DNA from 3 places in the Tropicibacter sp. S64 genome. Region 2 is predicted to be linked to each of the others. Evidence: riboswitches for the same ligand, from Rfam matches in the RefSeq annotation. Region 2 holds a riboswitch; each other region holds the start of a gene.

Region 1 (2,215 bases), on a different contig from region 2:
ACCGCGGCGCGGCGCGAGGGGGATCGGGCGATCCTGTCGATGACATGGGGCGGCGAGATCCCGGTGAGCCGGGCCAATGTGGCGAAGATCAGGGAGGCGGGGCTGCTGCCCCGATAGGCCGATGGTGGACTGGAAGATCAGCGACGGGCTGACGGATTACGACACGGCGCTGGCCTTCATGGAAGCGCGCGCCGAGGCAATTGCGAAGGGCGAGGCGGAGGAATGCGTCTGGCTGCTGGAGCATCCGCCCCTCTACACCGCCGGGACCAGCGCGAAGCGTGAAGACCTGCGCGAGCCGGACCGCTTTCCGGTCCATGAGACCCGGCGCGGCGGACAGTATACTTACCACGGCCCCGGCCAGCGCGTCGTCTATGTCATGCTCGACCTGAACCGGCGCGGGCGGGACGTGCGCTGCTTCGTGCGCGATCTCGAAGCCTGGGTGATCGCGACCCTGGGCGAGTTTGGCCTGACGGGGCATATCCGCGACGGGCGTGTCGGCGTTTGGATCGAACGGCCGGACCGGCCCCTGACGCCGTCCGGCCTGCAAGCCGAGGACAAGATCGCCGCCATCGGCATCCGCCTGCGCCGCTGGGTGAGCTTTCACGGGATTTCGATCAACGTGGAACCGGACCTGACGCATTTCGACGGAATCGTGCCCTGCGGGATCACCGAGTACGGCGTGACCTCGCTGGTCGATCTCGGGCTGCCGGTCGGCATGGATGATCTCGACGTGGCGCTCAGGCGGCAGTTCGATCTGGTCATGGAAACCCGGGCCGCCGCGTGCGGGCGCGCCGGGTGAAAACATTCCGGTGAAAGTTTCGGCCGGGGCTTCGCCCCATCGCCCATTGGGCGAGTCCCCGGGTATTCGAGGACCGAAGCAGCCCCGGGCGCGGCCTGTTTCGGCCTTGGATGCCGGCCTAGATGGACATCCGGCGCGTGCGGGCGCCGCCGCGTCGTTTCGCCTTGGGCAGGGCGAGGGTCAGAGGTTTCAGCGGATACTTCAGCGAGTCGCGGAGCAGCCGGCAGAAGACGGCGATGGCCGGGTCGGATTCGATGAAATCCAGGGCGGCAAGATAGGCGCGCACCGCCTCGTATTCGTAGTCGGCCTCGGCCGGGAGCGCCCCGAGCCATTGCATGTAGCCCATCTGACCCAGTTCGCGGGCCCGGTCCGTGGAGATGCCCTGGGCCATGAGCCCGTTGAGAGTTCTTGCGATCAGCATTGCGCCCTCCGCGCGATGTCTTGGACGGAGAGCTGGGACAGGGTGTCGCACACGGGTTGGCCGCGCCGGTTACCTCCTGCCCGAGGCACCCCGCCCGGGTTGCGTTGCCGCCCCTTGCGGAGCGTGTCCCGCCGGATGGCGGGGCGACAGCAGGTTTCCTGACTCGCGGCTCTGCGCGGTGCGTCCCTTCCCGGCCCGAGAGCCAGTGGTTTCGACGCATCGCTTGCCGCTTACAGTTGCGGGGGCAGTCCCGGCCTTGGACCTTCTGGTCCGCACCGGAGTTCCCTTTTCAGACCACGCCGAAGCGCGGTCACTGTCTGGAGGGAGTGTGCCAGAGCTGCGCGACCGCCGCAAGGTGCTAGGCGTCGCCGGTGGTCGGTTCAGCGCCGGGCGCGGGCACCGAACACATGGAAGAGGATCGTCTCGCGGGACAGGCCATGCGCCGCAAGCTCTTGGTCGGACAGCGCTTTGAGCCGCGCGACCTCGTCCGAGAGCGCCCGGCTGCGGCGATCGAACGGGGTTTCGAACAGCCGCGCGAGACGGGCGGAAAGCGTCGGACGCGGGGTGAGGCTGGTGTCGAGCAGGGCCATGGTCAGGGTTCCGGTTCAGGCGTTTCGGGCAGATGCCGGGACTGTGCCGGATCCTGTCCCGCCGGGGCAGTCCGGAAAGCCTGACCAAAGCCCGGTTCGAGGGTCCGGAATACCCGACCGGCGCGCGGATTCGCCCCGTTTTGCCGACGGAATGCCCCTGCGACATCGCTTCAAGGGGGTGCGACAATGTTATTTGATCTGCGTCAAATTCCTCCATTGCCCGCCCCTGCCTCACATTCTAAAACGCGAAAGGGAGACGCATGCGACGGGGGATTCCCCCCGGCGGGCTGCGTTTATCGAGAGATTATCAGGAGGCACACAATGGCAGACGCCGCCATTCACGGCCACGACCACCACGACGACCGCGGGTTCTTCACCCGCTGGTTCATGTCGACGAACCACAAG
Region 2 (2,215 bases):
GGCCCAGAATGATGCGCGGATCGACCACGCCCTCGGCAACCTCCACGATGGGCAGCGGGCGCGGGGCCTCGGCGGCGATGATTTTCCTGGCCCTGGCGACGCCTTCGGGGCCGGCCAGATCGGGCTTGGTCAGCAGGACGATATCGGCGCAGGAAATCTGGTCCTCGAACACTTCGGAGAGCGGCGTTTCGTGATCGATGCTGTCGTCCGCCAGACGTTGCGCGTCAACACGGGCCACGTCGGGGGCGAACCGCCCCGCCGCCACGGCCTCCGCATCGGCCAGCGCGATCACGCCGTCGACGGTGATCTTGGACCGGATATCGGGCCAGTCGAAGGCCTTCAGCAGCGGCTTCGGCAGGGCCAGACCCGAGGTTTCGATCAGAATGTGTTCCGGGCGCGGATGGAGCGCCATCAGCGCCTCGATTGTCGGGATGAAGTCATCGGCCACGGTGCAGCAAATGCAGCCATTGGCCAGCTCAAGGATGTTCTCGGCCGGGCAATCGGGGATCGCACAGCCTTTGAGGATTTCGCCATCGACGCCGACATCGCCAAATTCATTGACCAGAACGGCCAGACGCTTGCCGCCGGGGTTCTGCATCAGGTGCGAGATCAGCGTGGTCTTGCCCGATCCGAGAAAGCCGGTGATCACCGTGACGGGAAGTTTCGCGAGGGTGGTCATGTCAGGCCTCCTCAGTCTGGGTGACAGGGGGGATGCGGGCAATGCAGTTGCGTTTGAAGTGCTCCGGGCGCTCGCGCCACGGGATCACGCCATCCGTGCTGTCGTGATATTGCGCCGCGCCGGACAGGATCATTTCCGGATGAGACCCTTCATCGACATTCGCGAAAACGTAGGTCCATTTCGCATCGCCACCGCGCAGGGCGATGGTGCAGCCGTAATCGCAGTTTTGCAGACATTCGACCGGAGTGATGCGCAGGCCATGGGGGCAATCGAGCGCAGTCAGCCCGTCATAGAGCGCCTGTCCGGGGCGGCGCGCGTCCCCGGGTAGTTCCTGCCCGCGACGGCATTTCACGCATACCAGCAGTTCTGTGGCTGTCGGGCTCTCCGGCCTGATCGTCATATCCTCGGTCCCATGGTCATGGGACGCGGCTCTGATGGCGGAACAAGCCGATGGTGTCGGCTCAATCCCGACACCGGAACACCCCGTCCGGTTTCATTCGGCTTGTGTTGGCAGGTCTCCCGGCTTGCGGATCTCGGGCGTTTGCCCTTTGGCGGCTCGACCTTCCCAGCTTTCGCCAGTGGTCCCGAGTCGCCGTCTCCGGTCACGGTCGCGGGGGCGGCTGTGCTTGACCACGAAGAAGGCGGCTGCACATTCCCTTTTCACCTGTATAGACAGGCACCAACACACCGCCAGATGGTCCGAAACCCGGGGCCTTGTCAAGCAAGAGGATGACGATTTGATCGCAGACGAAAATGCCCGCCACGCCGAGAAGATGCGCAAGATCAAGGCCGCGCGCGACCGGATGATGGAAACCAAGACCGAGGAAAAGGGTCTCATCCTCGTTCATACCGGCGCGGGCAAGGGCAAGTCGTCGTCGGGTTTTGGCATGGTCCTCCGTTGCATCGCCCATGGCATGCCCTGCGCGGTTGTGCAGTTCATCAAGGGCAATCGGGACACTGGCGAAAAGACCCTCCTGCGTGAACGGTTTGCCGACGAATGCCGTTTCTTCGTCTCCGGTGAGGGGTTCACTTGGGAAACGCAGGACCGCGAGCGCGACATCGCGGCGGCGCAGAATGGATGGAAGATCGCCAGGGAACAGATACTCGATCCGGATATCTGTTTCGTTCTGCTGGACGAGATCAACATCGCCCTGCGCTACGATTATCTGGATATCGACGAGGTGGTCGATTTCCTGCTGCATGACAAGCCGGCCATGACCCATGTCTGCTTGACCGGCCGCAACGCCAAGCCGGAACTGATCGAGGCGGCTGACCTGGTGACCGAGATGACGCTGGTGAAACATCCCTTCCGGGACGGGGTCAAGGCACAGCCGGGCGTTGAATTCTGAACGGCTGCGGTATTGATCCGTGGCGCAGGGTGTTGTTCAGGGCAACTGGCTGACCACGACGTCCGGGCGGCTTTGCCAAATCAAGACCGTCAAGGCTCGAACGACTTCTGGAATGGTTCGACCGCTTGCGAGCGGCCCATGATCGCTGATTCTTGAGGCTGCGGTGATCAGCGGTTCTGCCAGAGCG
Region 3 (2,215 bases), on a different contig from region 2:
GACCAGAAGCCGCCGAACTCCGAGTGATCGTCGTGGCGGATGGAGCCGGTCAGCGAGAGCGCCTCGTTCGGCTGCCAGTTGGCCTCGGCGAAGATGCCGTTGGTGGTGACTTCCTTGTTGGTGTCCAGCAGCCGGGTGCCGAGGAAGGCGAATGTCACGGGGTCGAACAGCCATTCTTCCTCGGTGGTGCGGAAGCCCTCGCGGGTGTTGTCCGCGCCGAAGGAGAAGGACAGGCGCTCGTTCGGAGCCCAGTTGCCCTGATAGGCGACCTTTTTCCGAGTGCCCTGGAACGGATCGGTGCGGCCCGCAGAGGTGGAGGTGCGCTCGTGGGTGAGGTTGGTGTAGGACAGCTCGTTCTCCACCGCGCCGAGGTCGAATTGCGCGTAGAAGCGCATCGCCTTGGTCTGGGCGGTGAATTCCTGGTCGTAGGGCGCAAAGCCGTCGCCGCCGAAGGGGTCGAACTCGCCCTTGGCCTCGATCAGCAGGAGCGAGCCGCCAAGCCGGAGCCAGTCGGTCGCGTCGTAGTAGCCCTCGAGGGTCAACTGGGTGCCGGAGTATCCGTCCGGCTCGCTGCCTGCCGCGCTGGCGGAGATGCCCATGGTTTCCAGATGCGCCCCGGAGAAGGCGATGCCTGCCCGCTCGCCGGTGTGCGCGACGCTGAAGTTGGCGGATTTGGTGGCGTTGCCGCCCATCTCCACACCCCAGGTGCCGCGCGTGCCGGGCTCGCCCTCCGGGTCCAGCGTGGTGATGTTGATGACGCCGCCCACCGCTTCGGAGCCGTAGACCGCGGATTGCGAGCCCTTGAGCACCTCGATCCGGTCCACTGCGCCCATCGGCAGCACACCCCAGTTGAACTGGGTGGTGGTGATCGACGGATCGGTCACGTCGATGCCGTTGATGAGCACCGGCACATAGGCGCCGTCGAGGCCACGGATGCGGATGTTTGTCACCGAACCCGTGCCGCCGTTGGAGGAGACGCTCACACCTGGCACGGTGGCGAGGAAATCGGCGATGTTCGTGGTCGGCGCGACCTCCAGGTCTTCGCGGTTCACCACATCGACGGTGCTGCCGCTGTCCTTAAGAGCGATCGGCGTGTGGTTTGCGTAAAGCGTCAGGACGCCGAGATCGACGACCTCCGCCTGCGCGAGGCCGGCGTAAGAGATGAGGGCGAGGGCGGATGCGGAGAGCCTCAGGCGGGTCATGGCCGTGGTCCTTGGTCTTTGATGGGTCCGCAGGGAGGATGCGGAGCCGGGTGCGAATAATTCGGGGAAGAGCCTCTGGCGCTCCCTCGAACGGTGAGGGGATGCCACCACGCCGGAAAACCGTATCCGCCCGCGCGCCCCGCGCATGGGATGGGTGATCACCGTGGCAGGTCTCCTGGCTTGCGGGTCAGGGCGGTGTCCGGGCCTTCCCGGGGGCGAACCCCAGTGGCAGTTGCCGGAACCGCTCGCCGCTTACAGTTGCGGGGGCAGCCGCGGATTTGCACCGCGTTCCCTTTTACCCGGGCAGGCCCGGACCAAGGTGCGCCCCGCATACCGGGGGAGAGAGCCGAGTCGCAACGGGCTTGTTGGGGATAGCCGAAAAAGTGTGTAGGGAGACACATTCTTTTACAGTGAAGCCGGAAGAGGGCCTATGAGGGCGGAAGAAGGCGGAACGGCCTTATAAATATAAGGGTTTCACGGTGTAGCGGCGGGTTTTCGAGCGCGGCAGAGTGTTTTGCAGTAAGGCCGAAAATGGGGCGATTTGACGCGAGTCGTGTGGTTTTCGGGAAACAGGGCAAGGAAAACCGTGCGGGGCGTGAAACCCCTTTCAAATATGGTTCAAACGCGTGTTCGAGGGCGTGGAGCCGGGGTTGAGAGGGGCGATTTCAGGCTGCGGAACTGGGACCCAAGTCGCCCAGTTTGGTTTCAGGGTCCCAGAAAGGCATTGCAGCCATAAAAAACAAAGGCTTGGCGATTTCGACCTCGCCAAGCCTCGCTGTCGAACTGGGACCCGATTTTCAGGATTGTCGCCAGTCTGACACGCCGAAATCCGGACCATCCATGTCGGACCTGGCACCATCCAACGCGTTGACGTTCGGGTTGTAGTACCGGCGCATCTCGGTTGCTCCGGTCAGACCGCAGTGGCGGCATTTGCAGCGCGGGAGGATCTGATCGCGCAGAAGACATTCGGCCGCGGGTGGGTATGGGATTTCATTGGACCGTCGGCAGTGACG

Evidence for each region. Region 2 has a riboswitch for cobalamin ahead of ACP159_RS24800 (DUF1636 family protein). Riboswitches for the same ligand answer to the same signal wherever they lie in the genome.
Region 1: it holds a riboswitch for cobalamin, as region 2 does, so the genes downstream of both, ACP159_RS07005 (hypothetical protein) here and ACP159_RS24800 (DUF1636 family protein) in region 2, are expected to answer to the same signal.
Region 3: it holds a riboswitch for cobalamin, as region 2 does, so the genes downstream of both, ACP159_RS08180 (TonB-dependent receptor plug domain-containing protein) here and ACP159_RS24800 (DUF1636 family protein) in region 2, are expected to answer to the same signal.

Annotation. Positions count from the first base shown of each region.
Region 1 covers NZ_JBNAGK010000003.1:270,058-272,272, reverse strand. Annotated here, with positions in the region: gene ACP159_RS07015 (LytTR family DNA-binding domain-containing protein) at 1-117, shown strand, start outside; gene lipB (lipoyl(octanoyl) transferase LipB) at 122-799, shown strand; gene ACP159_RS07005 (hypothetical protein) at 918-1,220, opposite strand; cobalamin riboswitch at 1,366-1,538, opposite strand; gene ACP159_RS07000 (hypothetical protein) at 1,601-1,810, opposite strand; gene ctaD (cytochrome c oxidase subunit I) at 2,132-2,215, shown strand, end outside.
Region 2 covers NZ_JBNAGK010000025.1:4,997-7,211, reverse strand. Annotated here, with positions in the region: gene cobW (cobalamin biosynthesis protein CobW) at 1-679, opposite strand, end outside; gene ACP159_RS24800 (DUF1636 family protein) at 681-1,079, opposite strand; cobalamin riboswitch at 1,172-1,378, opposite strand; gene cobO (cob(I)yrinic acid a,c-diamide adenosyltransferase) at 1,417-2,028, shown strand; gene bluB (5,6-dimethylbenzimidazole synthase) at 2,196-2,215, opposite strand, start outside.
Region 3 covers NZ_JBNAGK010000004.1:122,877-125,091, reverse strand. Annotated here, with positions in the region: gene ACP159_RS08180 (TonB-dependent receptor plug domain-containing protein) at 1-1,202, opposite strand, end outside; cobalamin riboswitch at 1,351-1,536, opposite strand.